DNA from 2 places in the Arthrobacter sp. D1-29 genome. Region 1 is predicted to be linked to the other one. Evidence: predicted binding sites of a transcription regulator. Region 1 holds the regulator's gene; the other holds the start of a gene.
The links. The regulator LexA, encoded in region 1, represses DNA repair genes until DNA is damaged. The targets are predictions, from matches to a motif close to TCGAACANNTGTTCGA.
Positions count from the first base shown of each region.

Region 1 (16,074 bases):
CCCATCCGCAGCCGATGTCCAGGAGATTGCCTGTGGGCGAGGGAGCCGGAACTTCGGCGAGCAGCACGGCAGTTCCCTTATCGATACCCTCCGGGCTGAAAATCCCCGCGGAAGTCTGCAGCCTGCGCGTCTCCCCGGCGAGTTCCACAGTAAGCGGTTTGCGGGTGAAAGGCCCGGCGGGCGATGCGCTGAAATAGTGTGCGGACTCCATAACTGGCCAGATTAGTTGGCCGCAGGGGCGTATGGGAAACCGCTGCCGCAAGGTTCTGCTAATCTGGAACGCATGTTCTTGATCTTCGAGTAGCCGGCACGGGTTTCATCCCGTCCCGCAGCCAAGTCCCGCAGCGATGCAGGTGTCAGCCTTCCGCAACTGCGCAACACGCAGGCCTGCCGTGCCTGTTTAAACGCCGGGCATTACTCGAAAGAATCAGCCTTCCTGCTGGTCCAATCCTGTCGTTGCCGGCGTCCTTCCCATAACGCCCACGTTCACGGACGTGGAACCCACGCTGTGCGCGGCCGCTTTGCCAGGCAGCGCAGCAGACCAGGAGGCAAGGATGACTGTATGCCGTCAGCCCAGCGCGAATACTTCACCACTCACCAGTGATCGGCACTATTCTGGAAATGCCGAATCTTCAAAGGAGAACATGACCAGCCAGCCCAACACCGGATCCGATCCAGCAGCCCAGGACATGAGTCCTGAGGAAATACAAGCTGTCATCGACCGGATTCTCTCCAAGGATGTACCGGCCAGGAACGCCGCTCCCGCAGACGGCGACACGAAGGCCGTTTTTGGCAAAGCCCAGGCAATATCGCGTCTGGACGAAGAGCACACCAGCTACGACGGCGACCAGCAGGACCTCGAGGAACGCCGGGCGCTCCGGCGTGTGGCGGGCCTGTCGACAGAACTCGAAGACGTCACCGAGGTCGAGTACCGGCAGCTCCGGCTGGAGCGGGTGGTACTGGCCGGGCTCTGGACGGAAGGGACCCTGGCTGATGCCGAGAATTCCCTCCGTGAACTTGCCGCGTTGGCTGAAACCGCCGGCTCGGAGGTCTTGGATGGCCTGGTGCAGCGCCGTGCCAAACCAGATCCAGGGACTTTCCTGGGCTCCGGAAAGGCGCTTGAGCTCAAGGACGTCGTGATGGCCACCGGCGCGGACACTGTGGTGGTGGACGCCGAGCTGGCCCCGTCACAGCGCCGTGGCCTGGAAGACATCGTCAAGGTTAAGGTCATTGACCGTACGGCGCTGATCCTGGACATCTTCGCCCAACATGCGAAGAGCCGCGAGGGCAAAGCCCAGGTGGAACTCGCCCAGCTCGAATACCTCCTGCCGCGCCTGCGTGGCTGGGGCGAATCGATGTCCCGCCAGGCCGGTGGCCAGGTGGGTGGGGCCGGTGCCGGCATGGGCTCGCGCGGTCCCGGCGAGACGAAGATCGAACTGGACCGCCGCCGAATCAGGACCCGCATGGCCAAACTGCGGCGTGAGATCAGCGCCATGAAGCCTGCGCGGGAAACCAAACGGGCCAACCGGCGTCGGAATTCTGTCCCGTCCGTTGCTATCGCCGGGTACACCAATGCCGGAAAGTCATCCCTGCTGAACAGGCTGACCGATGCCGGCGTCCTCGTGGAAAATGCTCTCTTCGCCACGCTGGATCCCACGGTGCGCAAGGCCGAAACCGCAGACGGGCTGGGCTACACCCTGGCCGATACTGTCGGCTTCGTCCGCTCGCTTCCGACTCAGCTGGTGGAGGCGTTCCGTTCCACGCTGGAGGAGGTGGCGGACGCAGACCTGATCCTGCACGTTGTGGACGTCTCGCACCCGGATCCGGAAGGCCAGATCGCGGCGGTCCGGAAGGTCTTCAGCGAGGTGGATGCCCGCAAGGTACCTGAAATCATCGTGCTCAATAAGGCCGACGCCGCCGATCCCTTTGTGGTGGAGCGCCTTAAACAGCGTGAACCCCGCCATGTGGTTGTCTCTGCGCGGACCGGCGAGGGGATCGCTGAGCTGCTCAAAGCCATCAGTGACGCCATTCCGCGCCCCAGCGTCAAGCTGGAGCTCCTCATCCCGTACAACCGGGGTGACCTGATCAGCAAACTGCACGAGACCGACGCCGAGATCCTGAGCCTGGATCACGGTGAGGACGGCACCCGTGCTGTGGTGATGGTCCGTGAAGGCCTCGCGGCTGAACTGGAATCATTCACCAGCAATGACTGAGCTGGTGGCGGGGGATATTTCGGAAACGGCCGGCGAGGAGTTCGTGATAGAACTCCTCGACCGCGCCGTTGCCGGCATGGGAGGGCAAAGCCGGACAGGCCAGCATGAGATGGCCCGTCAGGTGGCACGGGCCATCGAAACCGGCGACCATCTCCTGGTCCAGGCCGGAACCGGCACCGGGAAGTCGCTGGCGTACCTCATCCCGCTCATCGCGCATTCCCTGGTGAGTAGCAAGCCCACCCTGGTCTCCACCGCAACCCTGGCACTGCAGACCCAGATCGTGGGCCGTGACCTGCCCCGCCTGCTCAAGACCATCACGCCCGCCCTGGACCGCCCGGTCAAGGTGGCGTTGGTCAAGGGACGTTCCAACTACGTGTGCCGGCACAAGCTCGAAGGTGGGTTCCCTTCGGAAGAGCCCGCCGAAGGCCAGCTCTTCTCCCTCGGCGAGGACACCAGTGTGCCGCACTTCGCCGCAGCCCTGGGCGGTCCGGCATCCCAGCTGGGCAAGGAAGTGGTGCGCCTGCGTGAGTGGGCGGAAAAGACTGCCACGGGTGACCGTGACGAGCTGCTTCCCGGCGTCACCGATCGCGCCTGGCGTCAGGTGTCCGTCACCTCGATGGAGTGCCTGGGGGCGCAGAAATGCCCCCTGGCAGCGGAGTGCTTCAGCGAACTGGCGCGCCAGGACGCTGCCGAGGCCGACGTCGTGGTGACGAATCACGCCATGTTGGCAGTCAGTGCTTTCGAAGGACTGGCCGTCCTGCCCGAATACGACGTGGTGGTGGTGGATGAGGCCCACGAACTCCAGGACCGCGTTACCGGCGCAGTATCGGGGCAGCTTTCCGTTGCCATGGTTCACGCTGCCGCAGCCGGTGCCCGTAAGCACACTGCCATCACTGTCGATGCCCTGAATGCGGCGGCCGCCAATCTTGAAGTTGCCCTGGCCGGCGTCCCCAACGGGCTGCTCCCGAACGGCCTGAACGATGAACAGCTGGACTGCGTTGACCAGCTCCGTGAGGCTTGCCGGGCAGCCCTGTCGGATTCAAAAGGGGACAGCAGTACAACGGCCGACGGCGGGCGGCAGCTTGCCCGGTCCCGGCTCCTGCTGATTCTTGAACTTTGCGAACGGCTCATTGCGGCGAAGGACAACCGTGAAGTGGTGTGGTTTTCGCGCGCCAGCTCGTTTGATCCCCAGCAGGGCTATTCACAGCCTGATGAAAGTGCACCGGTTTTGGTCAACATCGCCCCGCTCAGTGTTGCCGGCAAGCTGCGCGAAGGACTCTTTGCCGGCCATACCGTTGTGCTCACGTCAGCCACGCTCGCCATCGGGTCCGCCTTCGAGCCGACGGCCGGGGGACTGGGGCTGATAGGGGAGGGTGCTCCCAGCTGGACAGGAGTGGACGTAGGGTCCCCCTTTGACTATCCAAAACAGGGGATCCTCTACGTTGCCGGGCACCTGCCCAAACCGGGCCGGGGTGCCGCGCCGGAGGCGCTGGATGAACTCGAAGCGCTGATCCGCGCTTCCGGAGGCGGCGCCCTCTGCCTCTTCTCATCACGCCGCGCGGCCGAAGAGGCCGCAGAAGCGTTGAGGCCACGGCTCGGCCTCAGCATCCTCTGCCAGGGTGATTCCACCATGACAGCCCTGGTTAAGCAGTTCGCCGACGAGCCCGATACCTGCCTCTTCGGAACGATGTCCCTGTGGCAGGGAGTTGATGTCCCGGGCGGATCCTGCCGGCTCGTGGTTATTGACCGGATACCGTTCCCGCGGCCGGACGATCCGCTGATGACGGCACGTTCACGTGCCGTAGCCCAGGCGGGCGGAAACGGATTTATGGCTGTCTCCGCGACACACGCCGCCATCCGCCTGGCCCAGGGGGCCGGCAGGTTGATCCGATCCACGGGAGACAAGGGTGTGGTGGCGGTGCTCGATTCCCGGCTGGCAACCGAGCGTTATGCCGGTTTCCTTCGGGCTGCGCTGCCCCCCTTCTGGCCGACGACAGACCGCAAGATAGCTTTCGCCGCCCTTGAAAGACTGGCCAAGGAAAGCCCACGGACCTGACCGAAGCCCGGGATGGTATCTGGCGCGTTTGGAGGCCGGCCCAGATGACGGGCGAGCCGCTGGGGCCGGCCGGTTGCCCGCCCTGCCAGGCGGGCGCAAGGACTAGCGGGGTCTCCTCCAAGCGGCCCGCCCCGACCAGGACGGGCGGCTGCTCAGGGATGCGCTGCTACAGAGAGCGCAAAACTGAGACGACCTTGCCCATGATGGTGGCGTGGTCTCCGAGAATGGGCTCGTACTGGGTGTTCTGTGGGAGAAGCCACGTGTGGCCGTCCCGCTGGCGGAAAGTCTTCACCGTGGCTTCGTCGTCCAGCAGGGCTGCGACAATATCGCCGTTGGCGGCGTCCGCCTGGCGCCGGACAACTACCCAATCGCCGTCGCAGATCGCAGCGTCAACCATTGAGTCCCCGGCAACCCGCAGCATGAACAGTTCGCCCTGGCCCACCAGCTGACGCGGCAGCGGCATGACGTCCTCAACCAGCTGGTCGGCAAGAATCGGGCCACCGGCTGCGATCCGGCCTACAAGGGGCACCATGGCGGTGTCCATGGCAGTGGGCAGATCCATAACCGTCCCGCCATCAACGCTGCGCAAAACCGGAGGCTTGGCCGATGCTGATCCCGCCGGTTTGGCCGTGCCGCCGTCCAGGGTGAGCGGCATCAGGACCTCCATGGCCCGTGGCCGCTTGGGATCGCGCCGCAGGTAGCCCAGTTTCTCGAGCTGCGACAACTGGTGCGTGACGCTGGACAGGCTTGCCAGGCCCACGGTGTCGCCGATCTCGCGCATGGATGGCGGATACCCGTTGTCATTGACCGAGCGCTGAATTGTTTCCAGGATCTTTTTCTGGCGTGCTGTAAGCCCCTTCGGGACCCTCTGGGGCTGCCGACCCCTCTGGGTCGCCCTGCCGTCGGCGGCTGGTGCTGCCATATTCGCCAATGCCTTTCCGTTGCCCCGGGTGTCCGGCCGCGGGTGCCGGAACCTCCGGCCTGGATTGTCAGACCCTGCTGATCAACTACAGGAGTGGTTGTTCTTTGATCCAAACGTAGGGCAGCCGCAACGCTTTTTCAAACATTTGTTCTAGCGAGTCTCGACAATGTTCGTTGATAAGTGCTAAAACTGAGAAGGCAAAGTTCGAACATGTGTTCTATTCGTTGCCTGCGGTATTCGAATACTCGGATCGGCAGATGACGGCCCACCCGGGCCGCAGGAACGAATAGAACACTCCGGGCAGCACAGTATGGTCCAGGAGGGCTCATTTCATGTCAGCTATATCCGCTTCACAGGCTCGCCATCCGCAGCTCGTCTCCGTCCAGCAGCTCACGTCCCTGCTGGATGCGGAATCGCAGCCCCGTAAGGAACCCCTGCCGCCGCTCCGGCTCACGCGCCGGGGGCGGATCGTGCTCATTGGTATTCCCCTCATCCTCCTGGCTGCGCTGCTGCTGTCCCTGGTGGGCTTTCTTAACGCCCCGGCGAAGGCGGCAGACTCCACCGCCGGCCTGGCCCTGACGCCCACGGTGTCAGTTACCGTTCAGGGCGGGGAGTCGTTGTGGGGTATCGCCGCCACAGTTGCGCCGGATCGTGATCCCCGGGATGTCATCGCGGATATCGTTCAACTCAACAACCTCAGCGCGGGGACCGTTGTGCCGGGGCAGCAGCTGTTCGTCCCTACCAAATAGCAGGATCCACAGCTCATGACGTCCCTCGGCAGCCAGTGCCTTCCCCTGAATTGCGGACAGCCGGCAGGCTGTCACATTTTCCGGGCACCAGCATGGGCACTAAACTGTTCAGGTGAATGACCAGCTAGAGCGTCTGAACCGTCTTCCCCTCCGGAGCAACCTCCGCGGGCTGACCCCTTACGGTGCCCCGCAACTGGATGTGCCCATCCTGCTGAACGTGAACGAAAACACCCATGGTGTTCCCGCGGACGTGCGCGCCGCCATCACTGAAGCCGTGACGGAAGCCGCTGCCGGTTTGAACCGCTACCCGGACCGCGAATTCAGCGAACTCCGGGAGGCCCTGGCTGAATACCTGGGCCACGGCCTGAACTCCACCAACATCTGGGCGGCGAACGGCTCGAATGAAGTGCTCCAGCAGGTCCTTCAGGCCTTCGGTGGCCCGGGACGCAAGGCCCTCGGGTTCCCGCCCACGTATTCCATGTACCCGCTGCTGGCCAGCGGTACTGACACTGAGTACATTGTGGGCCAGCGCGCTGAAGGCTATGGGCTGAGCGCGGAATCGGCCGCCCTGCAGGTCAAGGAACTCCAGCCAAACATTGTTTTCCTCTGCTCACCCAACAACCCCACCGGCACCGGCCTTGGCCTGGATGTGGTGGAGGCGGTGTACTCCGCGGGTGAGGCCAGCCAGACCATAGTTATCGTTGACGAGGCCTACCACGAGTTTGCCCATGACGGTACTCCCAGTGCCCTGACGCTGCTGCCCGGCCGGGAACGCCTTATTGTCACCAGGACCATGAGCAAGGCCTTTGCACTGGCAGGCGCTCGCCTGGGCTACATGGCCGCGGCGCCCGAAGTGACAGATGCCCTCCGGCTGGTGCGGTTGCCGTACCACCTGTCGGCCGTCACCCAGGCCACCGCCCTCGCAGCCCTCCGCCACCGCGAGGCACTTATGGCAGACGTTGAGGACATCAAGAAACAGCGGGACCGGATCGTCGCCGAGCTGACCAGGATGGGCCTGACGCCGGCCGCCTCTGATTCCAACTACGTCTTTTTCGGGGGACTGGAACGGCCCCATGCTGTCTGGCAGGAACTGCTGGACGCCGGCGTGCTGATCAGGGACGTCGGCATCCCCGGCCATCTGCGTGTCACCGCAGGCACTGAGAGCGAGACCACAGCGTTCCTGACCTCCCTGGAAAGCATCCTGGCCAGCCAGGCCAAACTCCCCGCCTAAACTTGATATAGAGGCGCTTTAGTCGCCTGCAAGAATTCCCGTACTCCTTCCGAAAAGGACATATGACCATGAGTTCCACCGGATCGAACGCTGCCCAGGGCCGGACCGCCAGCATGGAGCGCGCCACCAGTGAATCGTCAGTGCTCGTGGAGATCAACCTTGACGGAACCGGCGTTTCGGACATCGACACATCGGTCCCGTTCTATGACCACATGCTGACGGCGCTGTGCAAGCACTCCCTCATCGACATGACAGTCAAGGCAACCGGTGACATCCACATCGACGTGCACCACACGGTAGAGGACGTGGCCATCACTTTCGGCGAGGTCCTTCGCACGGCACTGGGCAACAAGGCCGGGATCCGCCGCTTTGGTGAAGCCACGGTGCCGCTGGATGAGGCGCTGGCGCACGCGGTGGTGGACGTTTCCGGACGTCCGTACCTGGTGCACGGCGGTGAGCCGGCGGGACAGGAATATCACCTGATCGGCGGCCACTTCACCGGCTCGCTCACACGCCACGTGTTTGAGGCGATCACGCTTCACGCCGGCATTTGCCTCCACATGAACGTCATTGCCGGCCGGGACCCGCACCACATCGTGGAAGCGCAGTTCAAGGCATTCGCCCGGGCGCTGCGCGCAGCTGTCGAGCCTGATCCGCGCGTGGAGGGAATTCCTTCCACCAAGGGTGCGCTGTGAGCGGGCAGATTCTTCGTGACGGTGCCGTGATCGATCCGGAGTTGTTGATCAAGCCCGCGTCGCCCGAAGGCAAGCCCACCGTTACGGTGCTGGACTACGGCTCCGGGAACATCCGCTCTGCGGTGCGCGCGCTCGAACGCGCAGGAGCAGAGGTCATCCTCAGCGCCAAACCGCAGGACGTGCTCAATGCCGACGGCCTGGTGGTGCCCGGCGTCGGCGCCTTTGAGACCGTCATGCGGGAATTGAAGGCCGTTGATGGCATCCGCCTGATTGGCAGGCGTGTCGCCGGTGGCCGGCCCGTCCTGGGCATTTGCGTGGGCCTGCAGGTCCTGTTCGAAGCCGGCGTTGAGCATGGAACTGAAGCTGAAGGCATGGGGGAGTGGCCGGGGAAAGTGGAGCTCCTCCCCGCCGACGTGGTGCCGCACATGGGCTGGAATACCGTGAAGGTTCCGGAAGGATCGAGGCTCTTCGCCGGTGTGGAGGAGGAGCGCTTCTACTTTGTCCACTCGTACGGCGTCCAGGAATGGAACTTCGACGTGGTGCAGCCGCGGATGGCGGCGCCGCTGGTGACGTGGTCCGAGCACGGTGCCCCCTTCATCGCCGCGGTGGAGAACGGGCCGCTCTGTGCCACCCAGTTCCACCCGGAAAAGTCCGGCGACGCCGGGGCACGTCTCCTGCGCAACTGGGTGGACGGACTCCGCAAGCCTGCGCGGCAAGACGGACCAGCACAACAAGACGGATCAGCCTAAATGTGGTCCATCCTCCTGATGGGCCTCGCGGGGCTCCTCGTGGGCGGAGCCCTGTCCTTCAGGCAGCAGCACAAACCCCTCTGGACCCAGATCTGCTTCTACATCCTTGCGGGCATGTCACTTCTGACCGCCTACCTCCTTTCCCTGCCCGCCACCTAGCACCACTGCCAAACCCCTTTCCTGCCCCCCACACTGAGGACTTGAGATGACCACCGCACATGATCTGCCGGTTCTTGAACTGCTGCCAGCCGTCGACGTCGTAAACGGCCAGGCCGTCCGGTTGGTGCAAGGCGAGGCAGGCAGCGAAACCAGTTACGGCACACCGCTGGAGGCGGCCCTGAACTGGCAGGAGCAAGGCGCCGAATGGGTGCACCTCGTGGACCTCGACGCGGCGTTCGGCCGTGGTTCGAATGCAGAACTGCTCCGCGAGGTGGTGGGCCGGCTGGACATCCATGTGGAGCTCTCAGGCGGACTTCGGGACGACGAGTCACTGGAGGCGGCCCTGGACCTGGGTGTGGCACGGGTGAACCTTGGTACTGCGGCGTTGGAAAACCCTGACTGGACCCGCCGGGCCATTGACCGCTTCGGCGACCGGATCGCCGTCGGCCTTGATGTCCGCGGGACCACCCTGGCAGGCAGGGGCTGGACAAAGGAAGGCGGGGACCTTTGGGAGGTCCTGGGCAGGCTTGAAGAGGCTGGGTGCTCACGCTACGTCGTGACGGATGTTACGAAGGATGGCACGCTGCAGGGGCCCAATGTTGAGCTGTTGCGCCAGATGGTGGAAAAGACGGGTAAGCCTGTGGTGGCATCCGGCGGCATCTCCAGCCTGGACGACCTGAAGGTCCTTCGCTCGCTGGTTCCGCTGGGCGTGGAAGGGGCCATCGTTGGCAAGGCCCTGTACGCGGGGGCCTTCACCCTGCCCGAGGCACTCGACGTCGCCGGCCGCCGCTAGGCAAACCCCGTGGACTCCAGCAGCAACGGTCAGACCGCTGGCAGCAGTCCGGCACAGCGCCACCTCCCCGGGCACATAGCCGCAGCCCTTGCCGGCGCGGGCGGATCCACCGATTCCGCCGGCCAGCCCTGGGAGGGCCGGAGCCTGGCTGGGGACGATGCCAAGATCCACAGCTTCGAGGACGACGACGGAGCTCCCGACGCCGGCTACGTCGCCGCGGTCCGGGGACTCCTGGACGGCAGCGGCGATGAAGCGTCAGTGGTGGCTTCCCTTGCCACCGCCAGGGTCTTTATCCCCATCATTGCCCAGCTCGCTGAAGAAGCGCAGGCAGTGGATGGTTTGTCGGCAGACAAGCAGGCCGACATGGCGCTGGTAACTCTCAGGGCTGCCGACGGCAGGACGGCCCTGCCGGCTTTTACGTCGGCGCAAGCACTGGCCGCCTGGCACCCGGAGGCGCGGCCCGTGGCCGTATATGCGGCCCGTGCTGCCCTGTCCGCAGTGGCGGAAGGTGCCGAACTCCTGGTCCTTGACCCGGGCTCGGACGTCACCTTTGTGGTGCGCCGGCCGGCGGTGTGGGCACTGGCGCAGCAGCGTGACTGGGTTCCTTCCTACGCTGACGAAGCCCTCGCCGCGGAACTTTCCGAGGCCGCGGCCGCCTTTCCTGCTGTGCGCCGTGTGGGGCTCCTGCCAGGGGCAGGCATCGCCACAACCACACGCGCGGGAGCCGAACTGTCCGGCGGAGGGTCCGGGCCAGAGCTGCAGGTGGTGCTGTACCTCGAGGATGGCCTTGACGCTGCGGCCGTGCGGGAGCTGGTGGCGGACCTCCAGGCGGCGTGGTCCCGGAATGTATTGTTTGGTGAGCGGGTTGACTCCATCGAAATCAAGTTAAGGCGCGCAGCACACTAGCTGACGGTCAGCGGGGAGATCCCCTGGCTGCCGTCGGCAGACCAAAAGGATTTTTTCGTGAATTTCGCTCTGTACCGGGATCTGTTGGCGGTGCGGCCCATCAGGCGGCTGCTGCTGGTCGGCATGATTGCCCGTATACCCCATTCAGCCGCAGGCGTGCTGCTGACCCTGCACATTGTCCTCACCCTGGATAAAGGCTATGCCGCGGCCGGAGCTGCGGCGGCGGTGATGACCATCGGCATCGCCGTGGGAGCCCCGTGGCGCGGCCGCCGCGTTGACATCGTGGGCCTGCGTAAAGCCCTCATCCCTTCCGTGGTGTCTGAAACTGTGATCTGGTCAGTTGTTCCCCATGTTTCCTATGAGTGGTTGCTGCCGCTGGTTTTCGTCGGAGGACTGCTCACCCTTCCGATCTTCAGTGTGGTGCGTCAGTCACTCGGAATCCTGGCCGACGGCGACCAGCGCCGCACAGCCTTTGCCCTGGATGCGATCACCACTGAAATGGTGTTTATGATCGGCCCGGCCGCCGGAGCCGTGGTGGCAACCAGCGGCTTCACTGTACTGGGGCTCACCGTCGTGGGCATATCAACATCCTTGGCCGGGTTGTTCCTGATGTGGTTCAACCCACCCACGCGAACCCCCGTCGGCACCCGGGAGGCCGATCAGCACCGTGCAGCTGATCAGCAACGCGCGGCCGATCAGCAACGCGCGGCCGAAGCTGCAGTGGTGGCAGCAGCCCCTGCCCACCTTCAGAAAGCAGCTCCAGATCTGGCACCGGCCGAACGGGCCGGAGTCAGTGGCGGATCCAAGGGAACGGCCGGAAAGCAGCCGGCGGCCGGGGGGCAGTCAGGGCTCCGGCACAAGGTGGCGCACAACTTCACCTGGTTTACGGCCACGGTAGCCTCGCTCTTCGCCGTGGCTGCCGGCGCCGGCATGGTCCTGAGCGGCACTGACGTTGGGATCGTGGCAGCCCTTGAAATCGGCGGCCACCAGGCGGAGATCGGGATCGTTTTCCTGTTCTGGTGCGCGGCCTCGGTGGTGGGCGGGGTGATCTATGGTGCCATGCACCGCCCTGTCTCTCCCATCGTGCTGTTGCTTGGGATGGCTGCCCTGACCATTCCGCTGGGATTCGCCCATGACACCTGGACCCTGGCCCTCCTGTCCATCCTGCCGGGCCTCCTCTGCGCCCCGGTCCTGTCCGCGGCCTCCGAAAAGGTGGCAGAGCTGGTGGACGAGCGGCGCCGGGGCGAGGCGATGGGCTGGTACGGCTCCGCCCTGACCGCAGGCGTTGCGCTGGGCGCGCCCCTTGCAGGGGTCTTTATCGACGGCGTGGGTTCATCAGGAGGGTTTGTATCAGTCGGCGTGGCCGGAGTGGCGCTGTGCCTCATCGGAATGCTCCTGCAGGCACGCAGGCGGCGCCGGGTGGCTTCCGCCTGACCCAGGGACCGCACCGGAGCCGCACTGGAGGAACATACAGCGTTGCCAGCATCCGATCTTCAGCGCTGCACTCAGTTGTTTACTTAACGACGACGGCGGGTGGACCGTCATGGTCCGCCCGCCGCCGCCGTCGTGATTGGCTATTGAATTGGAACCGTTTAGTTGACGGCGCCGGTGTATTTCTCGCCCGGGCCTTTGCCCGGGGCGTCCGGGATGATGGATTCCTCGCGGAACGCGAGCTGCAGGGACCGGAGGCCGTCGCGCAAGGGACCGGCATGCTGGGAGCCGATCTCGGGTGCTGCCGCCGTCACCAGTCCAGCGAGAGCCGTGATGAGCTTCCGGGCCTCGTCCAGGTCCTTGAGTTCCTCGGCGTTGTCCTCCGCAGCCAGCCCCAGCTTCACGGCAGCAGCACTCATGAGGTGAACTGCGGCTGTGGTGATGACCTCGATGGCGGGCACTTCGGAGATGTCCCGGATTTGCTGGCTCACGTCGTCGGCGGCGTCGGCGGGGGCGAAAACGTATGAATTACTGTCTGGGGTGCTCATACTGGTAAGCTTGTCACAGACCGACTGAATGTCGTTATTTTGCTATGTAAGGTCCCACCGGCGCCAAGATGCGTTGGTCGGGATTTTTTCTGTAGAATGGCATGCAGTTTGCAAGCGGAGTTCTCTCCCACCCGCGCCAGCCGATTTCCCGTCAAGCAGTTTCTGGGAAGCAAGGTTGCCGGGTACTTGGTCGGGCATCAACCCAGGCATACGCCCGGGGACATGCGTGCAGTCTCAGGAGAGGCTGTCACATCCGATCTTCGAGGCCTTCGATTGCTCCGGCAGTTGGGGGCCTTCTCTATTTGCCGGTGGAATACCACAACAATCACAGGAGCTTTAACATTAGCGAGCCAAGAATCAATGAGCGTATCCGCGTCCCCGAGGTGCGGCTGGTCGGCCCTGCAGGTGAACAGGTAGGAATCGTCCGTATTGATGATGCCCTGCGTTTGGCTGCCGAGTCCGATCTTGATCTCGTTGAAGTAGCACCTCAGGCAAAGCCTCCGGTGTGCAAGCTGATGGACTTCGGCAAGTACAAGTACGAGGCCGCCGTCAAGGCACGTGAAGCCCGGAAGAACCAGACCAACACGGTTCTGAAGGAAATCCGCTTCCGCCTGAAGATCGACACCCATGACTACGAGACCAAGCGCGGGCATGCACTGCGCTTCCTCGGCGCCGGTGACAAGGTCAAGGCCATGATCCAGTTCCGCGGCCGTGAGCAGCAGCGTCCGGAGATGGGCATCCGCCTGCTCCAGCGCTTTGCGGATGACGTCGCCGAGGTTGGCGTTGTTGAATCCAGCCCGCGCATCGATGGCCGCAACATGGTGATGGTTGTGGGGCCGCTCAAGAACAAGGCCGAAGCCAAGGCAGAGGCACGCCGGGCAACCCAGCGTGCCGAAGCGAAGGCGCAGAACGAAGTCAGGGCATCGGGCGGACGAATCGACGTTTCCGGCGACGACCAGGCACCCCTGACGCAGTCGCTGGCAGATCTTCTGCCGGAAGGTTTCGCCATCACGACGGAACCGGAAACCGAAGCGCCGGAGACCGAGGCTGCAGCCGCCGCTGAGGCCGCCCCCGCTGAGGCCCCTGTTGCGGAGGTTCCCGTCAAGGAAGCCGCCACGCAGGACGCGCCCCGGCAGGAAACGTCACGGCAGGAAGCGCCCCAGCAGGCGGCTCCCAAGGCCGCCGCTCCCAGGCGCGAGGCTCCCAAGGCTGCGCCGGCCGCCGCCAAGGCACCGGCCCCTGCGGCCAAGCCTGCGGAAGCAGCAAAGCCCGCTGCGGCCGCTGAGACGCCCGCGTCGGCAGCTCCGGCCCCCGCTGCACCGAAGCCAGCCGCAGTTCCCTCGCCGCCGAAGCCGGTTGCCAGGCCTGCAGCCCCGAAGCCTGCAGCCAGGCCCGCCCCTAAAGCGGGTCCGAAGCCGGCCGGCAAGAAGACCACCTAGTTCAAAGCTGCAGGAGGTTTGTCCTCCCGCAGTAAGCAACCAGCATGCCGCCCGCAGGGGCGGCTGCACGAAAGAGCTGCAGACAATGTCTGTGGATACGTAAGGAGATCGGTTCCCATGCCGAAGATGAAGACCCACAGTGGTGCTAAGAAGCGCTTCAAGCTGACAGGCAGCGGCAAGCTGCGCCGTCAGCAGGCCAACCGCCGCCACTACCTCGAGCACAAGTCCTCCAGGCTGACCCGTCGCCTTGCCGGCGACAAGATCGTCTTCAAGGGCGACGCCAAGGTCATCCGGAAGATGCTCGGCATCTAATTTCCAAGTTTTCTGACTGCTTGCCACCTGGCGGCAGTCAACTACCAAAAAGGCTTCTCAGGCCGGCCGGGTTACCGGCAGTAGACGCTTGGGATCAGAATTCTGAAGGAGTACGCACGTGGCACGTGTGAAGAGGGCGGTCAACGCCCACAAGAAGCGCAGGGTTATCCTCGAACGCGCAAAGGGCTACCGTGGACAGCGTTCACGCCTGTACCGCAAGGCCAAAGAGCAGCTGCTGCACTCGTTTGTGTACAGCTACGGTGACCGCAAGAAGAAGAAGGGCGACTTCCGCCGCCTGTGGATCCAGCGCATCAACGCTGCATCCCGCGCCAACGGCCTCACCTACAACCGACTGATCCAGGGCCTGAAGGCCGCTGAGGTTGAGGTTGACCGCCGTATGCTCGCCGAGCTGGCCGTTTCCGACGCCAACGCCTTCGCCGCGCTGGTGAAGATCGCCAAGGATTCCCTGCCTGCCGACACGTCCGCTCCGGCTGTCCAGGCTGAAGCCCCCAAGGCCAAGGCTCCCAAGGCAAAGGCCGCAAAGAAGCCTGCTGCTGACGAGGCCACTGTCTAGCAGCACCCGTTCTGGGTAGTTCGAGAACCTGGTTGAACAGCAACTAAGGTTCTTATATGAACGAAACCGGGCGCCCGCAAGATTTTCCACTCTCCAATCCCCGAGCCGATCGGGTCAGGGAAGTGGCAAAACTTGCAGGGCGCCCGGCCCGTTTAAAGCGGGAACAGTTCCTCGTCGAGGGGCCACAGGCGGTACGCGAGGCCCTCAAGCTGCACCAGCAGAGGCTGGCAGCCGGGGCTCCTGGGGTTGTGCACGAGGTGTTCGCAAGCGAAGCATGCCTGGACCGCTACCCGGAATTTGATGATCTGGCTGCGGGGACCAACGCCCGGCTTGCCACCGAGGACGTGTTGGCAGCAATGGCCGATACCGTCAATCCCCAGGGCATCATCGCCGTGTGCGGCTTTGTGGACATCAGCCTGGAGGAAGTGCTCGACGCCGGTCCACGGCTGATCGCGGTCCTCTGCCAGGTCAGGGACCCAGGAAACGCAGGGACGGTACTGCGTGCCGCAGACGCCGCCGGTGCTGACGCCGTTGTTCTAACCGGCTCCAGCGTTGACATCTATAACCCCAAGGCAGTCCGTTCCACCGCCGGATCCCTGTTCCACCTTCCCGTGGTCCTGGGGGCGGACATCGAGGAACTGGCAGCCTCCTGCCGGGCCCGGGGGATCGGCGTCCTGGCAGCGGACGGCTATGGGGACCTCAACCTCGACACTTTGCAGGATGAAAACGCCGCCCGGCGAATGTCCGGGTCCAGCACGGCGTCCGCCTATCAGCTGGAGGGCCCAACTGCCTGGCTCTTCGGAAACGAAGCCCAGGGGCTCTCGGAAGCTGAACTCGCCCTGGCTGACCATCGGGTGGCAGTTCCCGTTTACGGCGCGGCGGAAAGCCTCAACCTTGGTACCGCAGCCACAGTGTGCCTATATGCCAGCGCCCGGTCCCAGCAGGGGAGCTCTCCGGCTTCCGTATAAATGGCGGCAGTGGCTTGAATGGGCAGGACGGCTTAAATGGGCAGGACCCCGGATACATGTCCGGGGTCCTTATTATATGAAATTCAGTAATGAATCAGGAATCAGGGCGCACGTGTGGTTTTGCTGCGTCCCGTAATGGCGCCGTAGATGCCAGCCACCAGCAGGCCGCCGATGATCGCCAGGATCCACGTTCCCAGATCGAAGAAAGCAAGCTCGCCTCTGGCGAAGAGAAGGCTTCCGATCCAGCCGCCTACGATTGCACCAACCACTCCGAGAACCAGGCTGGTGACCCAGCCGCCGCCTACTCTGCCGGGCATGACGGCCTTAAC
Region 1 covers NZ_CP096383.1:1,712,390-1,728,463, forward strand. The annotation lists gene M1E17_RS07960 (class I SAM-dependent methyltransferase) at 1-211, opposite strand, end outside; gene hflX (GTPase HflX) at 645-2,213, shown strand; gene M1E17_RS07970 (ATP-dependent DNA helicase) at 2,206-4,269, shown strand; gene lexA (transcriptional repressor LexA) at 4,436-5,191, opposite strand; gene M1E17_RS07980 (LysM peptidoglycan-binding domain-containing protein) at 5,524-5,940, shown strand; gene M1E17_RS07985 (histidinol-phosphate transaminase) at 6,053-7,171, shown strand; gene hisB (imidazoleglycerol-phosphate dehydratase HisB) at 7,240-7,866, shown strand; gene hisH (imidazole glycerol phosphate synthase subunit HisH) at 7,863-8,615, shown strand; gene M1E17_RS08000 (hypothetical protein) at 8,616-8,774, shown strand; gene priA (bifunctional 1-(5-phosphoribosyl)-5-((5-phosphoribosylamino)methylideneamino)imidazole-4-carboxamide isomerase/phosphoribosylanthranilate isomerase PriA) at 8,821-9,567, shown strand; gene M1E17_RS08010 (SseB family protein) at 9,577-10,473, shown strand; gene M1E17_RS08015 (MFS transporter) at 10,531-11,907, shown strand; gene M1E17_RS08020 (DUF1844 domain-containing protein) at 12,066-12,452, opposite strand; gene infC (translation initiation factor IF-3) at 12,836-13,891, shown strand; gene rpmI (50S ribosomal protein L35) at 14,009-14,203, shown strand; gene rplT (50S ribosomal protein L20) at 14,322-14,777, shown strand; gene M1E17_RS08040 (TrmH family RNA methyltransferase) at 14,834-15,745, shown strand; gene M1E17_RS08045 (GlsB/YeaQ/YmgE family stress response membrane protein) at 15,847-16,074, opposite strand, start outside.

Region 2 (16,074 bases), 1.3 Mb from region 1:
GGAACGATGGATCACTCATTGGCCGGCACGTCGCCAGCTGCGACCCCACCGAACACCGCGCTCCAGGCTTCGGACATCCAGAAGCCTGCGCTGCAGCGGCCGCCTGTGCGGACGGGCCCCCGGGACCCCGGTGATGCCTGGGTTGAGGGGGAACACGGACGTTTCTGGGGCAGGTTCGGCGCAGCCGGAGTCCTGGCGTTTGACCCCGGCAAGGGGGTGCTTCTCCAGCACAGGGCGGCCTGGAGCCACAACGGTGGAACCTGGGGGCTGCCGGGTGGAGCCCTGCACGAGGGCGAAGACGCCGTGGCGGGTGCCCTGCGGGAAGCGTATGAGGAAGCCGCGGTGCCTGCAGCGAGCGTGAGTGTCCTCTTTACCTCGGTCCTTGACCTCGGCTACTGGTCCTACACCACGGTGGTTCTGCTCGTGACGGACCCGTTTGATCCCGTGATCAGCGATCCGGAGAGCATCGAGCTGCAGTGGGTTCCGCTGGCTGAGGTGACCACAAAGGAGCTGCACCCTGGATTCGCGGCGTCCTGGCCCGCCCTGCGCCCCAGAATGCTGGACCTCACCGATGGCCGGCCGCAGCCGGAGTGAAAACACTGGTGGGCGCCGGATCCAGTTCAGGACTAGTGACGCCGCGTGGCTTCGAACACCATCAGGGGGCTCTTTTCCTCCACCGGTTCCCGGGTCCAGTTCCGCCAGACGCCGGACACGTCAAAGCCGGCGGCATCCAAATCGCTGACTACCTGGGCCTGGCTCAGGAAGGACAATGACAGCGTCTCCACGATATCCTCCCCCGTTTCCATCAGGACGTTGTGGCAGGTGAGGGTCACGATGCCTGCGCCATCCATTGAAGAAACCTCCTTCCATTCCATCAGCGGGCCGATGATGGAATCGCGGGTAGTAAGGGTCTTCTCCTTGGTCCAGTTCTCCCAGGAACCGGCCAGAAGGTTTCGCCGCTCGAAAGCCAGTACACCGCCGGGCCGAAGTCCGCGATGGATGTCATTTAAGGCACGCCGCCAGGCCGCGCCCGTGATGTGTTGGGCAACATTGCCGCTCAGGACCACCACGTCTGCCGCTGAATCCCCAATGGCCGAGGAATCGCCCAAGATCCAGGCCACCTGGCTGGCTCGGGGCCGCGCGCGTGCATAACGGAGCATCGTCGGAGACGGATCAATCCCGATGACTTTACGGTCCTCCCTGCAGAAGGTCACGGTCAGAATCCCGGTGCCACATCCAAGATCGACGACGGTCTGCGCGCCGGCCTCATTTGCCAGAGCCCGAAAGAAGTCGTGATCGGGACCGTCAGGGTTATCGGTGTCGTACAGCTCCACCAGGAGAGGGTGGTAGTCAGGCAAAGGCCGGGGCCATCAGTAGTCCTTGCCGTACTCGGCCGTCACAAGAATCGGCAGGTGATCGGACTTGCCCCGGGGCAGGGTTTCCACGTTTGCGATGTCCAATCCCAGTGACGTGGCGAAGTCGAAGTGGCCGTGGAACACTTTATAGCGTGTGTATGTCCGGCGGTTACTGAGGGACAGCGCGTATCCCGAGTCCTTCATGTGGGCGTGAAGGTTCTTGGTGAAGAACGGATAGTTGAAGTCGCCAACCATCAGTGTCATCAGGCCGCTGCCCATGGTCAGGAGTTCCGCATGGGCGGCGTGGATTTGTTTCCGCCGTAGCGAATTGGAGGCGGTCAGCGGTGCCGCGTGGAAGGAACCGATAACCAATTCGTGCTCCGTCTCGTTGTCCACCACCCTGGTGCCGATGAGGCGCTCGTGCGCCGGCGCAAGCACCCGATCATGCATGGACTTCTTCAGCGCAAACGACTGGGTATCCAAGGCCGTAAAGCGGCTGGTGCGGTAGTAGATGGCGAGGCCAAGGCGGTTTCCCTTAGTGGTGTCAGCCAGGTGCAGTGGCCCGAGGGTTTCCGGCAGGTCGCTGGAATCCACCTCTTGCAGGCACAAGGCATCGATCTCGAAATTCCGGGCGAGCGCGAGAAGCTCGCCGCTCGCTTTGTGCTTGCGAAGGTTGTAACTGATGACGCGCATCGGTGGAACACCTCTTTTTCGAGGGTTGCTGACAGGACCAGTTCCTGAGTCTACCCAGACGACGGTCCTGGAACGGCAACATTTCGCCGCGTCCACCGCCATCCCCGGCTAGAGTTATTCACGATTCACTCGACCCCGGAGGGCCAACCTTGACCAAAGAACTGCCCGAACTTGCCGAAGGCAACTTCTACTACCAGGTGCTTGGCGGCGGCCGCTTCCGCTCCACCATCCATGCCCAGGGGGCGTGGAACGAGCATGAACAGCACATGGCGCCCGCCTCGGGACTGATGGCTGATCTCCTGGAACGCCACCAACCGCGCGGGGACATGCGGCTTGCCCGGCTGAGCTACGAGATCCTTGGGCTCATTCCCGGCGGTGAATTCCAGATCGAAATCACCACGCTCCGCCCCGGACGCACCATTGAGCTACTCCAGGCTGAACTGGTCGCCGACGGCCGCGTTGCCATCCGTGCCACCGCCTGGCGGATGATCACCAGTGACACCAGCGCCGTTGCCGCCGTCGAGGATCCCGCCATCCAGGGTCCCGACGAGTGCAAGCCGTACGACGGCGCCAGCGTCTGGCCCGGCGGCTATATCCGCTCACTGGAGATGCGTGTGGCGGAAGGCCACCGGCCCGGAGCCGGCAAGGTCTGGCTGCGCACCGAACACCCGCTCACCGATCAGGACGACAGCGGTGACCTTGCCCGGCTGATGGGCATGGTGGACACCGCCAACGGTATAGCCGCCCGGGTCCCGCCCGGCAAGGACAGCTACGCCTTCCCCAACCTGGACCTGCAGATTCATATGTACCGCAGGCCCGACGGCGAGTGGCTGGGACTGGACAACGCGGTCACCTTTGGCGCGGACGGGATTGGCCTCACGTCCACGGTCCTGCACGATCTTCAAGGACCCTTTGGGCGTGCGGAACAAATTCTGACGCTGCGCAGATCGTGACGCTGCCGTCAGCAACGCACCCATTGACGAGGAATACTATGACCATCAGGGAGTTCCGCCCCATGCAGGACGCAGAGCCCGGACCCCTTGCCCTCACTGTGGTGCGGCAGGAGCACTCGCTCGGCGCGGCGCGGGACCTTGAATTCGGGCTTGACGTGCTGGCCATGGCAAAGACCGGTAGGATTGGGCCCACCCTGAGGCTGTACCGCCCCCAACCAACCGTGGCATTCGGTCAACGGGACGCCCGCCTGCCCGGTTTCGAAGCGGCCGCCCGGGCGTGCCGGGATCATGGGTTTGAACCGTTGGTCCGCAAAGCCGGCGGTCGTGCCGCGGCCTACCATCAGGGGACCCTTGTGGTGGATCACGTGGAGCCCCACACCGACGCGATTGCCGGTTCCAAGGGCCGGTTCAGTTTCTTTGGCGAACTGCTGGCGCAGGCTCTGCGGGACGCGGGAGTCCAAGCCGCCGTCGGCGAAATCCCGGGGGAGTACTGCCCCGGCGAGTTCAGTGTCCATGGCACCGATCCGGACGACGGCGCCCGTCAGGTGAAGCTCATTGGCACCGCTCAGCGGGTGGTGGCCGGCGGGTGGCTGTTCAGTTCGGTGATTGTGGTGGAGGATTCTGCCCCCATCCGTGCGGTTTTGACTGACAGTTACGCTGCCCTTGGCCTCGATTGGGATCCGGCAACAGCCGGGGCGGTCAACGATCTTGTCCCTGGGCTGGACGTCCCGGCCATTGAGGCCGCCGTCCTTGCCACCTATGCCCGGCACGCCTCGCTCGGGTATGCCGAGTTCGGCAGCTATTTTCATGGCGCTTGAGCCGGGGGCCGGCCAGTCCCGGTCCTGCGCCCGGCCAACCAGATAGCCACGGCGTTCGCGGCAACGATCGTCCCGATGCCAAGCCATTCGTGGAGTTGGAGGACCTGCCCCAGTATTACCGTTCCGGAGAGCGCGGCGAGGATGGGGTTGATGCTCATGAAGACGCCGAAGAATCCGGCAGGCACGTGGCGGAGGGCGACGAGATCGGCGGCGTAGGGAATGACCGAGCAAAGGACTCCTGCCGCGACGGCGTACAGAAGCGCGGGACCGGTAAACACCCCCTGGATCAGGAGATAGCCCGCCACGGGAAGGTAGATAACCAGGGATACCAGTGTCCCCGCGGCCGGAGCCTGCAGACCTGGCAGCCGCTGCCCGGCCACTCTGTTCAACAGGATGTAAGCTGCCCAGCAAACCGCGGCAGCCACGGCGATGGCAATGCCGACGAAATCACTGCTGGGACCCGGCATCACGAGAACATATACCCCCAAGCCGGCACTGAGCCCGCACGCCAGATCCCAACGGCTCCTTGAAGACAGAAGCGCAACCGCCAATGGTCCAAGGAACTCCAGGGTGACGGCAAGCCCCAGCCCGATTCGGTCAATGGCCACATACAGGCAGATGTTCATCAGCGCGGTGGCCGCTCCCAGCAGGAGTATGGGCCACCACTGCTGCCAGGTGAACCGATGGAAGGCCGGGCGGGCAACGGGGAGCAGCACCGCGGCGGCCACGAACTGCCGAACGGCCACAACCCCCGCCGGTCCGATGACTGGAAATGCATGTGCACCGATCCCGGCGCCAATCTGATTGCTGAGCCCGCTTCCTGTCATGCCCAGGACCCCACGGGTTAGCGACCTGCGGGCCCCTCTAATAACCTGGCCTTGCTGGGACTGGGCCGTACCCTGTACCGGTTGAGCTTCCATAACCGAAGTTTCCCGGCCCGGACTCCAGGTAAGAAATGCATTCAACGGGCTTTTTATACGATGAACGTATGGATGTTGAACTCAGGTACCTTCGTGCTCTGGTAGCGGTAGTGGAAGCCCAAACGTTCACCGACGCCGCCATCGCCTTGGGAACGTCACAGGCCGCGGTTTCCCGGTCCGTAGCAGCACTGGAACGGGCGCTGCGTATGCGCATTCTGCAAAGGACAACGCGGAGCATCACACCCACTCCTGCCGGGGAACGGATCATTGAACATGCCCGGCGCGTCCTGGCCGAGGTCACGCTTCTTGAACGTGCGGCCAGGGATCAAAGCAGTGAACTGAAAATAGGGTATGCATGGTCGGCGCTGGGTGCCCGGACCGCAGCCCTGCAACGCGAATGGGCGCAGAGCCACCCGGACGTGAGCCTGGTGTGGGTCCAGACATATGCCGCATCGGGAGGGTTGGAGGACGGCTCTTCCGACGTTGCCATCATGCGGCGCCCGATCAGTGATAACCGCTTTGCTGCCATATTCATCGGCCAAGAAGGCCGCTATGCAGCCGTGGCCGCAGAGGATCCGCTGGCCCGGAGGCGTTTCCTCCGGATGGCAGACTTCGCCGGGCGTACGCTGGCCGTCGACCTGCGCACCGGAACTACCACGGAAGACCTCTGGACCGGATGGGCGCGGCCGGCATCGCTGCGCCAGGTGCAAGGCGTCGATGAATGGCTGATGCTCATCTCCACCGGGCAAGCCATCGGCATGTCCTCAGAGGCCACCGCTGCGCAGAATCCGCGGCCCGGCGTCGTGTACCGGCTCGTCCGTGATGCCCCGCCAATCTCGGTGTTCCTTGTCTCTCGGCGCGGGGATCCTTCGGCCCTTGCCGCGGATTTCACCAGGCTTGCCCGCAAGACGTTTGGGCCTGACGGCACTGCTGAGACGAGGCCGGGTTCGAATTAACTCGAACCCGGGCCCCTCGATCATGTCGGGGACGCTGAATCCATGGGAAGCCCTAGCCTTCTGTCTGGCGTGCTGCCGTCTCGATCTGACTTCGAAAGGCAGCCCATTCTTCGGAGGTGCGGCCCGGCACGTTGGGATCTTGGGGACCGTTGCCAACTGAGCCGTCGATCAACTCGCGCAGGATGTCGGCGTGCCCGGCGTGCCTCGCTGCCTCAACGCACATGTGGACCAGGATCTGATGCAGGGTTACGCTGCGGCGTTCGGGCGCCCACCAAAGTACTTCACCCAAAGAATTTAAGGTGAGTTGCTCTATCGTCGCGTCGCTATGCCGGCAAGAGAAGTCGTAGAAGTCGAGGATATCTGCCCGACTCTCATCTGCCGTGGCCCACATATCGGCATCAACACCCAAGTCTCCAGTTAGCCAAGGCAGTTCCCGGTTATGCGGCCTCCCGAATACTCCGCTGAAGTATTCCAATTGCACACCGCCGACGTGCTTCACCAGGCCAAGGAGATTTGTGCCCGTGGGCGTCATAGGCCGGCGAATATCGTATTCACCAAGGCCATCAAGTTTCGCGAGAAGGTCCGCCCTTCGAAGGCGAAGGTATCCAAGTAGGTCAGTCTTTTGATCCATAAGGCTCACTCTGCCCCAAAGCGCCACAGGCCACCTGTCTTTCCGACCATTCGATCGAGGAAGATTATGTGGTTTTCCTCGTCCAATCCGACGAGTTGGCCGGGGCTAATGGCTAATGCAGTCCTGGTTCTGCTCGTCGCGGCGACATGCGATGCGCTTGGTATGGAGCAAGAAGCGCAGATGGCCAAGGTCAGATAGGGCTGCTGAGCGAACGAAGGAACGTCCTCACCTCAACTCGGCCAGGCTGTTGGCATAGTGTTCCATGGAGAAGGACTCGGGCGGATCGTCGGATCCTCCGCAGCCTGGAGCGTCCCAAGCGACGACATCGAACTCGTCATCGAGGGCGTCGAGCTGCGGGCCCCAGGATCGGCTGTCGAATCCAAAGCCGCCATGGAGAAGGACGAGCGGATCGCCCGATCCCACACGCCGGTAGGTGACTTTCAGGCCGGACACTGTAACTGCGTCCACCTACGCATATTGGCATCCGGTAACCAGCCTGACAACAGGACTCGAGCCGCGTTGCTGCGGTGTGGTGGTTTGCTGGTGACTTGTTCGGATGCCATGCTCGCGCCATGAGTCCTTTGTTTAAGCGCCGTCAGCCAATGCGGTCCCCATCTGAAACTTCCGTTCATTACGTGTCCGCGTCTGCAGTGATCGACGCTCCACGGCAACAGGTCTGGGATCTCATCAAACCAGCGGAAAACGGAGTCCTGGTTGATCCAGAAATAGTGCGGGGGTTCAGCACACCACCTTTCAACGGGGCCGGAGAGATTCAAGTCTTCATCGAAGTACGCAACGGTGTAGAGCGCGTGTCGGCTATTGAAGTGGTCCACGAGATCCCCTATGAAATAGCGATTACCAGGCCCATTGGGCACACAGATCCAACGTCGCGAGGCCGTAACACTTTGCAGGATACCGACAATGGCGCAACCATCCTTGAGCATGGGGAGCACTTTTCCTTGCCCCCAGGAGAGGCCGCTTATCTCAGCCACTACGAATACCACCACAAGCTTTTCTGCCAGCAGTACGTCGAACGCGTTAAGGCCGTCATCGAGAGCAGCGGAGCCTAAAGAGCCCGAGACCATGCCAGCTCAGCTGCACGCTTCTGGTCTCCAAGACGGCACGCATCGGGCCTAGCGGGCCCGTCGTCGCCATCTGGCTGGAATCCAGAGGTGGGTTGTGAAGAACGCGAGCAGCCCACAGCCCCACAGGAGTGCATCCCAATTAGGGACGTGGACCGTGTAATGGATGCCCTCTTCGGTCCCGGACTCTTCTTTGCCAGACAGAAACGCATAGACGGTAAGGCCCCAGCCGGCGAGGGTGCCGGCCACACTGATTTCCCCGTTCCTGATTCACCACCGGCGCACAGGTGGGATAAGCCGAACGGGGAGCCCTAAGACGAGGGCAAGGCAGACTGCCATGGCGGGGAGGATCATTGCCGCAAGCCCCCAGACAATGAATGAGCCTATTCCGTCATAAGAAATCACCTGACTCGCCAGGACGACTATGACCAGAGACATAAGGGCCAGATTTGCGATGACTGTCTGGGCCAGGAGCGTAAGCACACCGATAATCAGGTTGTAAATGGTAGTAGCAGAGCCGCCTAATCTTCGGTGCCAATATGTCCTGTAGGGATTTCACAACGGGTGCGTCCAAATGCGGTCCTCAATCTGCGACGATGGACATCGGCAAGCCGAACCCGGGCTTGGAAGGGGCGATGCTGTCTAGCTGCCAGCCATCCGTGGATGTCCGGAACGTCGCGGTCTGCGGTAACGAGTAGCCGGATGGGACGTTGCTCGGGCCATTCGCAGCCGATCCGAGGTATTCCTCCGTTAATTCCGTGAATTGGATGACCGCTTCCGATCCGCTCACATTGATGGAGTCCACGGTTACCTTCGTAGAAAAGGACGTGTACCAGAAACCAGATGACTTGAATCCGGCCTTCGACCGCGTCACCGCAGGCAAATCCCGTGCGCGCTTGGAGAGGTAGGCGTCCGTGGCCTGCTCATCTGCTAGGCGCGGAGCTGGAAGTGTGTCGAGTGCGGTGCCGTTGCGATCCTCGACGGCAGCCTGGATGATCACGGCGAACTCGGACGGGGATCCGCTGGGCACAGCAGCGGGAGCTCCCGCCGGAGGTGACCCTCCGGCGGTCTGACACCCGGACAGGGCAAACCCGAGCAACATCGCCACTGCCGCTAAGGTGCGTGCGTATTTCATCATGATCCCCCGTCATTGATGTCATACCAGACTGCCCTGCCGCCCGTCTGGTCAAGAATCAGTATGTCTCCCTAACATCGGGCGGGACACCCTTTGCGGAGAATCTCCCCTGGACGTACCTCTCATGGACGGTCACAGCCGGGCCTTAACGGGGTCACAGGGTCCGGTTGTGAGGGACCATTAGCTTGGACGAGGTAGCACGGCCCGCCCACCAAGCCAGCAATAGTCCCGCGGTGGCGGCTCAACAGCTGCACACCCGCAGCCATGATGCACAGAGCGGCGATCGTCCAGGGTGTGCCGCTCTGGCCGTCGTGGGGGCCAGATCCCGGTCTCGCTCAAGGCTGGGCATGCGCTGAGTATGACATCCTCCTGGCTGCCGAGTGCTCGATGGAGCCCAATTGCGTGTCTTGGGATTCAGGGCACCGACGGGCACATAGGGTCGGATACATGGAAAGAGAAGCATCCGGTGAACTGGAGGGGCAGAGCTCGATCAACGAACTGCTCAGTGAACCGGTCGGCGTGACTCATTTCCAGATGGTCCTGCCGCTGCATGTCCAGCTCCCGTCGGGGGAGTTCCGGCGCTTGTCGTGACGTGCAGGACGGCTCAGATAGAAGGCGCTTGTCTCTCCCGATCCGAAATATTCTGGCTTGTTGAAAGTCCCCGGGCTGCTGGCTGTAAACTTCGCTGATTGCTGCGATGGTCGCGCGCTGGATTTTTGGGGGTTGAGCCTTTGGCTCGTCAGGGTTTTTCCACGTTGTCTTCCCGTGGTTTTGGCTACCGAATCTCTGCCGTTCTGGCTGCTGCGGCCATAGCCGCGACGGTTCTGGTCGGCGTCGCTCCCGTACGCGCACATGCGGACATGATCGCGGACCGCATCAAGATTCCGGCGCCATACGCGCCGGCAGTGAACGAAACGACGAACACGATCTTCGTCACTAGCGAACAGTTCAACACTGTGACTGCAGTAGACATGGCCACAAAGTCAGTAAAGATAATTCCGGTCGGAACAAGGCCACGACACCTGGCAGTGAACGAGGTCACGAATAAGGTCTACGTTGCGAATTCCGGTTCTTCCTCATTGAGCGTCATCGACGCTGTCACCGGTACTACCAAGACGGTGCCCCTGCCTGGCAACCCTTCTGCCGTAGCTGTGAACGAAGTAACCAACAAGGTGTACGTCTCAAATGGCGGCCCTAACGGCCTTACTGTCATTGACGGCGCCACCGATGTCGCGACATCCTTCCCAGTGGCGGGCTCCTCTGTAGCCCTCAGCGACAAGCCTGTCGCCGTCAATGAGAAGACCAACAAAATCTACAGCGTCACACCTCTCAGCAATCAGGTGACGGTCCTGGACGGGGCTACAAACGCCATTACCACCGTCCCGGTTTGCTCGGGCACTCATGGTTTGGCAATCAACGACACCACCAACACGGTGTATGTGACCTGCGCTAAAGCGCAGACGATCGTAGCCATTGATGGCGCTACCCGGTCGACAACAAGCATCCCAACAGGCGGTGACACCAGTCCCAGGGAAGTGGTTGTAAATCGCACGAACAACAAGGTCTATGCCCTGAACAATTTCAGCATGACCATTCTGGACGCCAGCTTGAACACTTTGGTAACGGTTCCAACTGGTAATTTCCCACCCGCCCTCGCCGTAAACGAGACCACCGGCAAGGTCTACGTAGCTGAATACTACGCCGGGAGCATTAGGGTCTTCGACGGTGCAACCAACGCCTCGGGTGTCCTCCAGGAGCTCAGCATGCCCGGTCGAATGGCAGTGGATTCGAAAAGGAACAGGATCTACGTCCGCTTCTTGTCCTGGTCTGACGAGCTGTCCAGCGGGATAGTCGTTGTCGACGGCAAGAACGTGGCCCCGATACTCACGGCTTCTGTGCCACCGCCAGGTGGCAGGGTGGGCGTCCGTTATGAACACCTGTACAAGGCTACGGGTTCGCTTACTCCGAGTTTCACAGTTGCCAGTGGTTCGCTGCCGCCCGGCTTATCCCTTTTAGCGAAGGGCGTACTGGCAGGAGTCCCCACAACGTCCGGGACCTTTACGTTCCGCATCTCAGCCAGCAATGGTTACAGCCCTGACGCCATTAGCCCGACTCAAACGATCAGCATCGCCCCTCGCCAGCTCACCCATGATTTTAACGGCGATGGAAACCCTGACGTCCTTTCCCGCGATGGTGATGGTGCCTTGTGGCTGTATCCGGGCAATGGCAGCGGTGGTTGGCAAGCGCGGGTGCAAGTGGGCCAGGGCTGGAACGTCATGACCTCGGTCGTAGCTCCAGGGGACTTCAACGGTGACAGTAAGCCAGATCTGTTGGCCCGCGACTCCAACGGAAATTTGTGGTTGTACCCCGGAAACGGTAAGGGTGGCTGGATGGCCCGGTCCCAAGCTGGCTCGGGATGGAACGTCATGAAGGAGATCACCGCCATTGGCGATCTGGACCATGATGGAAGAGCCGACGTCGTGGCCCGGGACTCGGATGGTCAGCTGTTCCACTATGACGGCGATGGGCGAGGCTGGTGGCGTGGCCAGAGCATCATTGGTTCCGGCTGGAACATCATGACGGCGATGGCAGGCCCGGGCGACTTCAGCGGTGACGGCTTGGCGGATCTGCTTGCCCGCGACACTGGAGGCGCTCTTTACCTCTATGCGGGCACCGGATACTCCGTTGCCGACGCGGGTTACGCTGTCGGCTCCGGCTGGAATGTCATGACGGCGATGGTGGGGCCGGGCGACTTCAACGGGGACGGCAACGTGGACATCCTGAGCCGTGACACGGGAGGGGCCCTGTGGCTTTACCCGGGCAACGGCTCCGGCGGATGGCTACCGCGCACGTTGGTCGGCTCCGGCTGGAACGTCATGACCATGATCATTTAGCCGCATGACCATGGTCAAAGCAGCTTCAAAAGCCTATGCGGCGAGACGGCTTTTGACTTCGGCAGCAGACGGGTTGGTGGCTGCTGTGCCGTCCGGGAAAAGCACGGTGGGTACGGTGCGGTTGCCGCCGTTGATCTGCTCCACGAGTTCGGCTGTCCCATCGACTTCCTCGATGTTAATTTCCGTGTAGCCGATGCCCTGCGCGTCCAGCTGCTTCTTGAGCCGGTTGCAGTAGCCGCACCAGGTGGTGGAAAACATGGTGATGGTGCCGGATTCGGGGGTGAAGTCCACAGAGTTCTCCTATGCGTTGAAGGGGTTCATTCCTCTCAACGGTATCCTGCCCGCCGCTATTCCCCGCGCTCGCGCCGGCGTATGACAGTGCCAGGGGCCATGGCATGCTGGAGCCATGTGTGGACGCTATGTGATGGCACGTGCGGTGGGTGACCTGCTGGCAGAGTTTGAAGCCGGGCTTGAGGAAGAGGTGCACCTTCCGCCCTCCTGGAACGTGGCGCCAACCGATGATGTGCCCATCGTCCTGGAGCGGCTTATCGACGGCGGCCCGGTGCGGCAGCTGCATGTGGCACGCTGGGGGCTGGTTCCGTCGTGGGCGAAGGATCCCGGCATCGGAGCCAGGATGATCAATGCCCGGAGCGAGACGGTGCTGGAAAAGCCGGCATTCCGCAAAGCGATGAAGTCCAGGCGCTGCGCCGTTCCTGCTGACGGCTATTACGAATGGAAGCAGGGCGCAGGCAAGGCGAAGCAACCGTATTACGTGCACCCCGGAAACAGCGCGGGACTGGTGTTTGCCGGGCTGTACGAATGGTGGAAGGATCCGTATAAGGCGGAAGGGGAGCCCGGCCAGTGGATGCTCTCTACCTCCATCCTGACCGCGGACACTCCGCCGCCCGGGGCCGAGTCAACAGTATTTGGCAAGCTCACCGCCCTGCATGACCGGGTGCCGCTGCCGATGGATAAGGCCACCATGGAGTCCTGGCTCGACCCGCACGCCCAGGACCCCGCTGGCCTGGTGGACCTGGTCCGCGCCGGGGTGAAGGGCGTCGCTGCCGACTGGCACGTGGAGTCGGTGGGCCGGGACGTGGGAAACGTGCGCAACAACTCACCGGAGCTCATCCAGCCCGTGGAGGCATTGTTTTAGCAGCACCCGCGAAAGGCGACGGTTCCCTAGATGGTGACGCTGCCGGCGTCGTCCACTGACCAAGTGGGGTTGTACGCAACCTCCCAGCGAAACCCGTCCGGATCCGCGAAATAGCCGCTGTACCCGCCCCAGGGCTGCGTGACTGGCTCCGCAACGATCACGGCACCGGCAGCGGCTGCCTCGCCCATGACCCGGTCCACGTCCTCAGGGCTGGCCAGATTGTGGCTGAGGGTGATGTGGGGGACCGGCCCCGGAGGACTCACCCCGGCCTCCGCCTGCATTTGCCCGGCATCCCAAAGGGACAGCGTCAGCCCATGGTTAACCTGGATAAACAGCACGTCACCTGGAATTTCCTTACGGACCGGCCAGCCAAGTCCCTCCACATAAAAGCGGCGGGACTCTGCGACGCTGCGAACGCCCAGTGAGATGAAGTCGACTCTTGGCTGCATGCTTCGATACTGTCATGTGATGGAGATAACTCAAGGAAGCGACAAAGATGCTTTGGCCGACAAGGAACAGCTTGCGGCAGTCCGCATTGCAGTCGATGAAGTGGACGAGCAGATCGTGGGCCTGATTGCCCGTCGGGAACGCCTGATCCGGATCGCGGGAACGCTGAAGGGGGACGACGCTGAAGTGCGCGCTCCCGGCCGCGTCGAGAGGATCATCGAACACGTCCGTTTAGCCGCGGAAAAGAAGGACATCGATCCTGACATTGTGGAATCGACGTACCGTGCCATGATCACGGGCTTCATCGAACTCGAAATGAAGGTCCACAAAGGAAACAGCTGAAGCTGACCCTGGGAGCGTCTCTACGCTCCCGGGAGGCTTCAGTCGCTTTAGAGCGCTTCCCTAGATCGCTTCCTCAACGGGGACTCCGGACTGGAACTCCCGCCCGTCGGCCTCGCTGAAGGCTGACATAATGTGGCCCTTGCCCAGCCCATGGATAACGTCCAAGGGAAAGCTGCCGGTGATGGTGTTGCCGGAGTGGGTGACACCACTGAGATCATAGTTCTCTTCGATGCCCTGGTCATGGCTGAACGAGTAGCAGGCAATAGCCTCCCCGTTCATGAACTCAATGCCGAGCCGTCTTTGTGATGAATAGTCGGGATCGGCCGCCATGAGCCCCACCACATAAGCACCCGATCCCGGGATATTGCCGTCTATATCAAAAGTGGCCACAAGCGTGGAGTCTTGGGCCTTGATGCTTACGTGCTTGAGGAGTGCGTCATTGGTGGTCATGGCACCATCCTGCTCCCCTGCTGCCCCGTCCGTCCACCCCTGTCTAGGTTTTGTCTGGGCACCGGCGTAGACTTGAATTGTTCGAATATGTATTCGAACAGCTGTCCTTGGCTGAGTACTTTTACAGCCAAGTGACAGCTCCGTTTCCAGGGAGGCGCCATGGGCATGTTCAGCGAATCCGTTGACGTTACCTGCACCCCTTCCGGCCAGCCGCTGCAGCTTCAATGGGCAGGGCGCCAATATACGGTGTGCGCGGAACCTGTTCGATGGTACGAACGCAGGCAGTGGTGGGCCGAGGAAAAGCGTGCGCCGCTGGGAAGCGGGCCAGGCCTGGTGGACCATGAAATTTGGCGGGTCCAGGTTCTGGCTGCAGACAACCCAGATGCTTCGGGCGGCAGCCCTCCCGGTGAGCCCCTCACCCTTGATCTGACCAGGCACGTCGGCAGCGGCCGCTGGAGGCTGCTGCGAATCCATCACGGAATCCAGCCCAGAACAGCATGACTTTCACGCACCTCCACGTTTCCACCGCCTTTAGCGCCCACTACGGCGTTTCCTGGCCTGATGAACTTGCCCAGGTTGCCGCCGCAGATGGTGCCACTGCGCTCGCCTGTACTGACAGGGACGGCCTGTATGGCACCATCAAACACCTCAAAGCCTGCATGGCTGCCGGGATAGACCCCATAGTGGGTGTTGACCTTGCGGTCCTTGACGACGACGGCGACCACCGCACCCAGGTTGCTGGCCGGGTGGTGGTGCTGGCCCGCGGAAACAACCGGGGAGCGGGCTACCGGGCCTTGTGCCGGCTGGTCTCGGATGCCCATGCCCGCACTTCCGGAAAGGCCGGGGGAGTGGTGCCTGTGGCAGTCACCCGGGCAGAGCTCGCATCCCGGACCTTGGACCCACTGACCCTCAAGCCAGTACTCACGGTCCTGATCGGACCCGATTCCGACGTCGGACTGGCCATCGGCGGACGGCGTTACCTGCGTCCGCGCACCCTGTTTAAACGCTGGCTGGAAGCCATGCCGGCAGGAACAATAGTGGCCGAGGTTGTCTCCCAGCTCAGCGCCCCCGGCTCACCGTTGAGCACCGCCCATGCAGTACGAATGCTCAAACTCGCAGAGGAGCACCACGTTCCGGCGGTTATCACCAACGCTGTGCGCTACTGCGCCGAGGATGGCGCCGCCACGGCTGACGTGCTGGATTCTGCTCGGACCCTAAAGTCTCTTCCTGAGCTTGCCGCCGAACCCCTGCTCCAGCCCAACGGCCAGGGCTGGCTGAAAACGTCAGGGCAGATGCTCCTGTTGGCCAGGGAGATCATCCACGCCGCAGGGTACGGCGCTGCTGACCTCAAACAGCTGATGACGCAGACCGAGGCGCTCGCCGATCTGTGCCGGATTGACCCGGTGACGGATATGGGCTGGAAGCAGCCGGTGGTGCCCGAAACATCAATCATCGGCATAGACCAGGACCCCCAGGTTGAACTTGTCCAGCGGTGTGAGGCCGGGATCGGCAGGCGGTTCCCGGGAATTTCCGGTACTGCCGAACAGGAGATGCGCCGTCGCCTCGACCACGAACTGGGAATCATCCAGAACCTTGGTTTCTCCTCTTACTTCCTCACAGTGGCTGAGGTTTCCAGGATGATCCTGGACATGGGAGTCAGGGCTGCGGCCCGCGGGTCTGGCGCTTCAAGCCTGGTCAATTACCTGATTGATATCAGCCAGGTGAACCCCCTCCAGCACGACCTCGTCTTTGAACGGTTCCTGTCCCGTGACAGGGGTACCCTTCCTGACATCGATATCGACGTCGAAAGCGCTGAGCGGCACAACGTCTACCGGAAGATCTTTGAACGCTTTGGCTCGGAGCGCGTCACGCTCATGAGCATGCAGAACGGATACCGTGCCCGCGGTGCGGTCCGTGATGCGGGGATGGCGCTGGGCATGGACGATGGCGATGTGGGGGAGATCGCCAAACAGCTGTGGCGCTTTTCTGCCCGGAAGTTCCGCGAGGCGCTCGCCGAAAAGCCGGAACTCCGGGAGTTCGCAGGGCGGGTGGAACAACGGGGATTTGCCGAAAACCAGCAACTGGACCTGCTCGTGGACCTCACTGAGCGGCTGGACCGGCTGCCCCGCCATATTTCCATGCACCCCTGCGGAGTGATCCTGGGCGACGCCACCCTGCTTGACCGGACCCCTGTCCAGCCCAGCGGGCTGGGGCTGCCCATGAGCCAGTTCGACAAACACGA
Region 2 covers NZ_CP096383.1:3,040,464-3,056,537, reverse strand. The annotation lists gene M1E17_RS13760 (NUDIX domain-containing protein) at 7-594, shown strand; gene M1E17_RS13755 (class I SAM-dependent methyltransferase) at 627-1,334, opposite strand; gene M1E17_RS13750 (endonuclease/exonuclease/phosphatase family protein) at 1,371-2,048, opposite strand; gene M1E17_RS13745 (thioesterase family protein) at 2,198-3,001, shown strand; gene M1E17_RS13740 (lipoate--protein ligase family protein) at 3,040-3,819, shown strand; gene M1E17_RS13735 (EamA family transporter) at 3,807-4,739, opposite strand; gene M1E17_RS13730 (LysR family transcriptional regulator) at 4,808-5,695, shown strand; gene M1E17_RS13725 (DinB family protein) at 5,748-6,326, opposite strand; gene M1E17_RS13720 (alpha/beta fold hydrolase) at 6,552-6,794, opposite strand; gene M1E17_RS13715 (SRPBCC family protein) at 6,962-7,396, shown strand; gene M1E17_RS13710 (hypothetical protein) at 7,992-8,546, opposite strand; gene M1E17_RS13705 (hypothetical protein) at 8,991-9,134, shown strand; gene M1E17_RS13700 (FG-GAP-like repeat-containing protein) at 9,299-11,437, shown strand; gene M1E17_RS13695 (mycoredoxin) at 11,471-11,728, opposite strand; gene M1E17_RS13690 (SOS response-associated peptidase) at 11,862-12,593, shown strand; gene M1E17_RS13685 (VOC family protein) at 12,620-13,042, opposite strand; gene M1E17_RS13680 (chorismate mutase) at 13,062-13,382, shown strand; gene M1E17_RS13675 (hypothetical protein) at 13,443-13,832, opposite strand; gene M1E17_RS13670 (DUF6504 family protein) at 13,992-14,333, shown strand; gene M1E17_RS13665 (DNA polymerase III subunit alpha) at 14,330-16,074, shown strand, end outside.
Region 2: a site for LexA is predicted at 13,914-13,929, ahead of M1E17_RS13670 (DUF6504 family protein). Genes of this name have one in related genera too.